DNA from 2 places in the Desulfosporosinus acidiphilus SJ4 genome. Region 2 is predicted to be linked to the other one. Evidence: riboswitches for the same ligand, from Rfam matches in the RefSeq annotation. Region 2 holds a riboswitch; the other holds the start of a gene.
The links. A riboswitch is a leader RNA that binds a small molecule or an ion and turns the genes downstream of it on or off. The one in region 2 is predicted to bind cyclic di-GMP.

Region 1 (4,799 bases), 510 kb from region 2:
ACAGGATGCTTTTCAAGCCTGGGATCAGGGAAAAGATTTCATCGAGGTTGTTTCTGAAGATAAAAGGATTGCCAATTATTTGAGCAAAAACAAACTTCAGGGACTCTTTGACTTGAGTTATCATCTCCAACATGTCGATGATATTTTTAAACGTATGGGTTTAGAGTAAAATAATTATGATCTGGGATAATATGTTATTTGATTGAAAGACGGGAGGAATTATTTATGGCTGGTGTTGTATTAATTGGTTCGCAATGGGGAGACGAAGGAAAAGGAAAGATTACGGATTTCTTAGCTGAAAAGGCAAATATGGTTGTTCGCTATCAGGGAGGTAATAATGCCGGGCATACCGTTGTAACCAATGGCGAAGAGTTCAAACTACACTTAATTCCCTCAGGGATACTTTATGAAGATAAGACATGTGTTATTGGCAATGGTGTAGTTATTGATCCCAAGGTTTTGTTGGAAGAATTAAATTATTTAGAAGAACGGGGTATCAAAACCGGTAAACTTCTAATCAGCAGCAATGCTCACGTGATTATGCCTTATCACCTGGTCCTGGACGGTCTCGAAGAAGAGGGCCGGGGAAATAATAAAATCGGAACGACAAAACGCGGTATCGGCCCGGCTTACATGGATAAGGCCTCGCGGGTTGGTATCCGGGTTATCGATCTCCTCGATAATGAAGAATTTGCTGAGAAACTGCACCGTAATTTAGAAGAAAAAAATAACCTTTTAGTTAAAGTTTACGGCAAAGAACCCATGAAATTTGAAGATATCTACCAAACTTACTTAGGTTATGCTGAAAAAATCCGTCCCATGGTTACTGACAGCTCTTTAGCCATTGACGATTGCCTGCGAACCGGGGAAAAAGTACTATTTGAAGGTGCTCAGGGTACCTTGTTAGACATAGATCATGGAACCTATCCCTACGTTACCTCCTCTAATCCTATCGCCGGGGGAGCATGTATCGGGGCAGGCGTTGGGCCGACACGCATTGATCGAGTCGTTGGTGTCATTAAAGCTTATACAACTCGCGTGGGAGAAGGACCTTTTCCTACGGAACTTTTAGATGAGATAGGAGAAGAAATGCGGGCAAATGGCCATGAATTTGGCACCACAACAGGCCGCCCTCGCCGCTGTGGCTGGTTCGATGCGTTGATTGCACGCTATGCGGCACGTGTCAGCGGAATTTCAGATTTTGCTGTTACAAAACTCGATGTCCTTACGGGACTTAAGACCTTAAAGATTTGTGTTGGCTATCGGGTTAATAACGAAGTAATTTATGAGTTTCCCCAAAGCCAAAAGATATTTGAGAACTGTCAGCCGGTTTATGAGGAGCTGCCTGGTTGGCAGGAGGATTTAACCAAAGTTCGACGCTTTGAAGAATTGCCAGAGGCTGCTCAAAATTATATTAAGCGGATCGAAAAGCTGACGGGTGTTAATGCAACCTTAATAGCCGTAGGGCCCGGGCGGGAACAAACTATTGTGCGTGGTACAATCTTCTAAATATGTAATAAAGAAAAGAATCTTGACACATTTAGAACTTTCCTGTAACATTTTATACGAAACATAGGTCTTTTTGAGCCATTAGCTCAGTCGGTAGAGCACCTGACTTTTAATCAGGGTGTCCCGCGTTCGAGTCGCGGATGGCTCACCATTGTTTCTGTCGTAACTCATAAGAGTTTTTGAGTGAGAATACAGGGATATTTGATAGATGGTCATCAGTCTGGTCTTCCAAGTTCAGACAATCTTTGTGATGCTTTGGATGACTTCACCATATAGGTATTGCATTGATTTAAATTCATATGAAGCAAAGGACACTTGAAAAGAGCAAACCTAGCGTGAGCTAGGGACGCAAAGCTACGGGTCTCCAAATAAGGATGATGGCCGAGTTACTAAAGAGGACTTAGTCGCCATTCCTATCGAATGGCGATTTTGTTTTTTATTGAATCAATCTATGAACTTAAAGGAAGGATGTTGAGGTTGACAAAAATCAAATATCGTATTCTCCTACTCTTGTTAGTTACTACATTAATTATGGGGCTCATCCTTGGCGGCTATAATATTTATAGCGTCATTACGACGGAACAAAGCAATATAGCTCAATATCGTACGACTTTGTACGAACAATTTGACAGGCAGATTAAGCTGGAGGTGCAAACGGCCTATAGCCTGGTTCAGGAAGAGTATAATAAGCAACAAAAAGGAGAATTAACACCGGAACAAGCCAAAACTACGGCAGCCGATTTAGTTAGGCAACTTCGGTTTGACAATGGTAATTATTTCTGGATCGATACGACTGAAGGAATAAATGTAGTTCTTCTCGGAAGAGTCGAGTCCGAGGGCAAATCCCGTCTTAACGCACAGGACACTCAGGGTAAATATTTTATCAAAGAAATGATTGCCAATGGGTCAAAACCGGATGGCGGGTATACTGATTATACTTTTGCCAAGCCGAATCAAACGCAGCCTCTCCCGAAGCGAGGCTACACCCTGTTATTTAAACCTTATAACTGGGTAATTGGGACAGGCAACTGGGTTGATGATATGGACAAGCTTGTGGCAGTTAAGCAACAAGAGGTCGTTAAAGCAGGGCAAGTAAGTGTCATTTCGACCATTGTTTCAATGATTTTAGCTTTCGGAGTCGCCTTAGTATTGGGCACAGTTCTGAGCAATAAGATTTCAAAACAGATAAACGACGTGGCAGAGACAGCCGAAGAAATTGCAAAAGGAAACCTTAATATTAAAAAGTTTGATACCAGCGCAAAAGACGAATTGGGAAAGCTTGGCAGAGCTTTTAACACTATGGTAGATAACTTGAACCAACTGGTAAAACAAGTATCTTCCTCTGCTGCCCAAGTGGCAGCATCATCGCAGCAACTTAGCGCCGGCGCAGAACAATCCGCACAAGCTTCCAGTCAAGTTGCAGCAGCCATTATGGAAGTCTCGCAAGGAGCTGAAAAGCAGCTGAATGCGATGAATGAATCGTCAGCTATTGTTGAACAGATGTCAGCCGGAATTCAGCAAATGGTTGAAAATGCTAAGGTGGTTGTAAGATCTTCGGAGAAAACAGCCCTTTCAGCTTCAGAAGGAAGTGCTGCAATTGACAAGACAATTCAACAAATGGCGACGATTGACCAGACCGTAACCGGTTCGGCAGAAGTCGTTATGACCTTAGGTGAGCGTTCCAAGGAAATCGGACAAATTGTTGATACGATTTCGGGGATAGCTGCGCAAACAAATTTGCTTGCCTTAAATGCTGCAATTGAGGCAGCTCGAGCCGGTGAGCAAGGTAAAGGATTTGCTGTTGTCGCTGACGAAGTGCGTAAATTAGCCGAACAATCCCAGGAAGCTTCGCAACAAATTGCTGCATTAATTCATGAAATCCAACAAGATACGCAAAAGGCTGTTTTGTCAATCAACGAAGGAACTCATCAGGTAAAATTGGGTACTGAGGTCGCTGAAACAGCTGGTCAAGCATTCAAAGAAATTTCGACTTTAATTGAGGATGTAACAACTCAAGTTGGAGAAATTTCAGGGGAGATTCAACAAATGGCCTTGGGCAATGAACGGATTGTTGCCTCAGTCTCCGAAGTCTTTGATACGAGTCGCATTATTACCGATCAAACTCAGACTGTTTCTGCGGCTACAGAGGAACAAACTGCTTCTGTTCAGGAAATTGCTTCTTCCAGTAAGTTCCTGTCTACTATGGCAGAAGAACTGCAAGCTGCGCTGAAGAAATTTAATGTCTAATCAATAAAGGTGAGGTCTGTGATCAAAGTACTTGGGCCTGACAAGAAATATCACTAGAAGAATATCGCTTATAGTTGTTAGGAGTTTTAAAGAGTACTTGACACCCGACTAGGTTTCCTGTACAATTCATATCTGTGAGCGAGATTCCTTAAGGCATCGCACAAGGGAATTATACTCTCAGAAATGGCCCGTTGGTCAAGCGGTCTAAGACATCGCCCTTTCACGGCGGTTACACGGGTTCGAATCCCGTACGGGTCACCATATCTATATCTGCCTCGGTAGCTCAGTCGGTAGAGCAGAGGACTGAAAATCCTCGTGTCGGCGGTTCGATTCCGTCCTGAGGCACCATTTACAATGAATAGTCAAGACGATTCGCACGATAGATTTTGAAAGATTAGAAACTAATTAGGAGTTCTAATGATTTATCCTCAGAGAAATCATTAGAACTCCTTTTGACATTTCAGCTAATAGTCCTAAAACATAATGTCCGTAATTGTTATATTGAATTTGGTGTTCAGATCAATCCTATTTTTCCCTACTTGTAAGACAGGACGATGAGGGTTAATTATATTGTCAACGACATAACCTTTCATGCCATTAGAGCATTGAACAAAGGAACCCAGAGGATATGGCGCGATACTGCGGGCAAATTTGGTCACGATATCTACCTCCAGATGGCTGCCGGCGATGGAATAAATATATTCCAAGGCTTCTGACGGCGCCCAATGGTTGCGGTGTGGCCGTTCACTGGTTAATGCGTCATAAATATCTGCTACAGCTGCAATTTTGGCGAACTCGTGAATATCCTTTCCTTTTCGCTTGTTAGGATAGCCAGTACCGTCCACTTTTTCATGATGCTGCAGAATAACCGCTTTTCCATTCTGATCAAGGAAGCCGTCTTCTTTCATTCTGTAATATCCTTTTAAGGAATGCATTTTGACTTGGGTTATCTCCTCAGCATTAAGTTGTTTCCTCTTGTTTAGGATTTGAATCGGTACAGACATTTTACCTATATCATGAAATAAAGCACCGATCCCCAGACT
Region 2 (4,799 bases):
GATCTTCAGTTTCCGTCTTTGTTTCTCCCTTACATAAGGCTTCGTTCAGTTCAGCAATTACCTTAGCGTCGAGGCGTTTCCGAAAATGGACCATACTCGATGAATCGAACGGTGGAGTGGTTTGAAATTCCTCCAGCCCGATGAAGTATTGCAAATAGGGGTTTTCCATGATTTGTTGGACGGTTTCTTCGTCGGAAAATCCACACTTTTCTTTGATGATGAGGGCACCCAATGCGACACGAACTGGTTTCGCAACATTTCCAGTATGCTTTGGGAAATGAGAAGCATATCGCTCTTCAACAACGTTCCAGGGAATCAAATCGGCCATCTTGACCCAACGGTTATTCGCATCAAGTTTGCCGCCTGCAAAAAATCTGAAGTCTTCGAGTAAGCTAATTTGACCTGTAGGTTTTCGGTACATTTTCGTCCCCCATCTGCAAGGTTTTTCGACCATATTCATCCTTTATCTTGCTTTATTATACCACGAAAATGGCCTTAGTTCCTACTCCCATGCAGGTTTCGAGGTTATTCAGTAATCCCTAATTTAAATATACCAGCATTAATAGATTCAATTAACTTGGGAAGGCTATCCCAAGGTTCAAAATTCAAAAGACTCTCAGATAATATAGCTTAGGAGGTATTTTGCCATGTTATGTGCTGAAGTATCGATTTACCCACAGAAAACAAACAGTCCCGGCCAGGTTATTAACAATTCAATTAATTCTTTGTCCAATGAAAACATCCAGTACAAAGTCGGTTCCCTTAGCACTCACATTGATGGAAATGATGAGCAAGTATGGAATGGTATCAAGAAGGTTTTTGATGCTGCCAAAACATCCGGTGAAGTCAGTATGGTGGTAACTATCTCTAATACCGCCCATTAATATTATCTAGGCCGAAGCCCTCTATTCCAGAAAAGAAACTACGCAGCGGAGGGAGACACTGCCCCTACCGAAGAAAGAGAGAGGGTAACTCCCACTTATAGAATGCGAGTCTTAGTGAAAATAAAGCTTTAGGCCACTATTTTGTGTTATACTAATACTATAAGGCTCAAAAGATACTATCATAAAAGTACCACAATACTCAATTACTATAGACTATATTTAATATAGCTGCGACAATGGCAAACCCTGCGAAAGCAGGGGACGCAAAGCCACAGATCCTCTACTTAAGGTAAGGATGGCTGGGTTACCGAACAGTTATTTTTGTCGCTGTATTAAAAAGATATGGCGATTTTTTATTTCGTCTTTCGATCAAAATCTTATGAAAGTCTTCAGTATAAAGGAGGGAAATGCAAATGGATTTAGCAGTTACAGCGTCTATCATGAGCCAAGGCCAAGTTCAAAACCAAGCATCTGTTTCAGTACTAAAAAAAGTCATGGACACCGCTAAAATGGAAGGTAATGCACTAGTACAGATGATGGAACGGTCATTGAACCCGAATCTTGGTGGCAACCTTGATGTGAAAGCCTAAAGGAAAGTACTTATTTCAATCAACGTCAAAAGCGTCGGAATAACTTATTCCGACGCTTTTGACGTTGATTGTCTTATTTTGTTAAGATAGCATCTTCTTGAGCTTGAGTTATAGTCCCTGCTGTGACTAGCTTATCTAAAGCTGTCTTTAAGTCGTTAAGTTGCGCCTATCGAATTCAATCGGATAGTTCAAGATTCCTTCTTGTAAATTAGTTCATGACTTGTGTTGGAAATCCATGTTTCACCGCTAAAATCTCTCCCTTTGATGACTACTCTATTTTTATAAACATTTACCACGAGACCCTCACTTTTATTAGATAACTTCTTGCCATTAACATCAATTGGCATTGCCACGGATGAATCGTTGACCATATAAAACGGACCTTTCGCAATCTCCCGACCCAGCTCTAACTGCCAATGAGTGTGTCCGCTGAAAAAAATTACTTCCGGGTAGTGCCCTAACAACGTTTTTAATTGATCCCGCTGAATAACATAACCCTGTATCGAACGATACCAGCTACAGGTGGTATTATTGGGAAACGGTTGATGTAAGAAAACAAACATTGGTTTATGGGGTGAATAGTTTTCTTTAAGTTTTGCCCGAAGCCAAGCTAATTGATTGGCGGAAAGATAAGCCTTGTCTTTATATTCTTTTCCGCTCATTGCCGACTTTTCCGAACCAAGAAAGATAAAATGATAGCCAGATATATATTTGTCATAGTATACGTTTGGTTGACCAGTTAAACTTAAGAACCGCTTGATAGCTAACTGTTCTGTTTCACCATTTGGAAAGGTTTTCGGACTCCATCCGTTTGTTTTCTTGCTTCTAAAAGCATTATAAAATTCGTGGTTCCCAATCGTATAGTAAAATCTAATGTTCTTTCCTTTAGTCGTTATAAAGTTATGGAATACATTATAGTCCTGTAAATTTCCATTTCCTAAGTCGCCGTTAATGATGATATTGTTGATATTCAAATGTTCTTTCATGTCGTAAAGCATCTTAGAAAATTTGGTCTTTGCCAACTTGTCGCTGGCTTGAACGTGAATATCACTAACAACTCCAAACTGCAATAGTGGCTGATCTCTTAAATTTGTCGCTGAAGCCTTGATCGGGGGGGTAATTATATTAGAATCCGTAGGAATTGTCTGTTGAACAGTTGAAGGTTTAATAGGAAGTATGATGCAAATATTTATCAGCATAAATAGCAACTGAACTTTTATATTTTTTCTTTCTGCCAAAACTTATCCTCCATAATTAAATCTCTGGTTAGTTTGGCTTGAAACCTAAGTTAATAACCATTTTTATAAAAACTTGGCTGGCCCCCGCAGGCACTGTCTTCGCACCAATTAGCCCTTCTTTTAGTATTTAACTGAAAGTAATAATTTCTGATTGTACAAAAAACAGCCCCCTTCGTGATTTCAAAAATGGTCGGGGGGCAATCGTATCTATGTTATATAAATGCATAAAGTTATCAAACAGTCGTTATCCTATTAACAAATAAATTCTAAGGCAGGCACAACTACATGAACCTAAAATTCAAGCTATTTCTCGCTAGCCTCTGTACTCTAGTTTTAATCATCGTCTCATTTGCTGTCAAATGCCCTGCAGCAAATGATTATTTACCGGGAGATTCCCTAAAATCAAACTCTAGTAAACCTCTGGTTTCCCCCGCACCCCCATCTTTAGCTGTTGTAAATCAAGCTGAACCAAAAATGACTACATTTCCCAAAGCTGGTATACCTGTACTTATGTATCATTCCATCAAAACCCTTCCGGGCAACTCATTGGGCGTTCCAGTAAAACAATTCACCGAAGAAATAACGTGGCTTCACAATAAAGGCTATCATTCCATAACAACTGACGAACTGTATCAAACATTAGCAAATAAAGCTCCTATTCCGGAAAAGCCAATATTACTCACATTTGACGATGGTTATAGCGATAATTACACTTCAGCCTGGCCGATTCTACAAAAAAGTGGTTTCAGAGCAACCTTTTTTATTGTTACGAACTCAGTAGGTCAAGGAATGATGAGTTGGGACCAACTTAGCGACTTGGTGAAACAAGGAAATTCTATTGGCAGCCATACCGTTCACCATTTAGATTTATCGAAGCTTTCTTATAATAAACAAGAAAATGAACTTATAAGTTCAAAGGAAGCTCTGGAAAATCATCTTGGTATTAAGGTACAAGCCCTTTGCTTTCCCTCAGGAAAATTCAACAAAACAACCCTGGAATTGATGGCAAAAACAGGATATCAATTAGGGTTTACTACTAAGCAAGGAAGGGTTCATTCAGGAGATGACTTATTGACATTGCGCCGCGAACGGATTTATGGAGGGATGCCTCTGCCTTCTTTTCAGAAACTTTTTCCTTAGTATTATCCAAGATCAATAAATCAAGCCAACATCCTTTACGAATTTCGGCCATTATTTTTGTTCCTCTTACTACTTAGTGATAAAATTAACAGAAAACAGTCAGAGAGAGGTTGAAGAATATGCCTGATGAGCGCAAATACGTTAAAGATTATGCAAAAAGGCTGCAACGAGTTATAGTTGATTATGAACATACCATTGCAGAGCACCTAAACGAGGATTATCTGAAACAAACAAAGTGGCAAGATAAGCTGGCTGATCGGATTGCAGCGTTTGGCGGTAGCTGGAGCTTCATCATTATGTTTGCTACTTTTTTATCTGCCTGGATACTTATCAATACGTTAAATATCCTAGGCCATTTTGATCCTCCGCCCTTTATATTGCTCAATCTTATCCTATCCTTTATTGCTGCATTTCAGGCTCCAATCATCATGATGAGCCAAAACCGACAGACCGCTCGTGATAAACGAGAGTCTATCATAGATTTTGCAATTAATTATAAGGCGGAACTCGAAGTTGATGACATACAAGAACATCTCCATAGAATTGAAAGTGAAATGGCCCAGATAAAACTATTGTTACAATCTCAAAGATAGACTGCAATGCAGCGAATGCATGTAAACTATTTCATTTATAATATGCTATTATTAATTTATAATGTCTTATTGATTTAAAACTATTGAAAGGACATTGTATGCACATAGTTATTCTAGTCATCATAGTCTTAGCCGCATCAATATTACAGGCAGGAACCGGATTTGGATTTTCAATTATGGCTACTCCGTTTTTACTGTTAATATTTGAGTCACACGACGCAATCCAGTTGAATATAATACTTTCTCTTTTGATATCTCTTCTTATGACCTTTAAAATACGAAATGAAATTAATAAAGAGAGCCTAAAACGATTGGTAAAAGGATGTTTAATTGGAATCTTACCCGGCCTTTTGC

Region 1: it holds a riboswitch for cyclic di-GMP, as region 2 does, so the genes downstream of both, DESACI_RS22320 (methyl-accepting chemotaxis protein) here and DESACI_RS23865 (YjfB family protein) in region 2, are expected to answer to the same signal.

Annotation. Positions count from the first base shown of each region.
Region 1 covers NC_018068.1:4,884,086-4,888,884, reverse strand. Annotated here, with positions in the region: gene purB (adenylosuccinate lyase) at 1-169, shown strand, start outside; gene DESACI_RS22330 (adenylosuccinate synthase) at 226-1,509, shown strand; tRNA gene DESACI_RS22325 (tRNA-Lys) at 1,585-1,660, shown strand; cyclic di-GMP riboswitch class I at 1,823-1,903, shown strand; gene DESACI_RS22320 (methyl-accepting chemotaxis protein) at 1,987-3,756, shown strand; tRNA gene DESACI_RS22315 (tRNA-Glu) at 3,942-4,017, shown strand; tRNA gene DESACI_RS22310 (tRNA-Phe) at 4,029-4,104, shown strand; gene DESACI_RS23320 (HD-GYP domain-containing protein) at 4,230-4,799, opposite strand, start outside.
Region 2 covers NC_018068.1:4,370,530-4,375,328, forward strand. Annotated here, with positions in the region: partial or broken gene DESACI_RS20095 (IS5 family transposase) at 1-421, opposite strand, end outside; gene DESACI_RS20100 (YkoF family thiamine/hydroxymethylpyrimidine-binding protein) at 648-884, shown strand; cyclic di-GMP riboswitch class I at 1,113-1,196, shown strand; gene DESACI_RS23865 (YjfB family protein) at 1,298-1,474, shown strand; gene DESACI_RS20105 (metallophosphoesterase family protein) at 1,663-2,712, opposite strand; gene DESACI_RS20110 (polysaccharide deacetylase family protein) at 2,998-3,852, shown strand; gene DESACI_RS20115 (DUF1003 domain-containing protein) at 3,972-4,445, shown strand; gene DESACI_RS20120 (sulfite exporter TauE/SafE family protein) at 4,544-4,799, shown strand, end outside.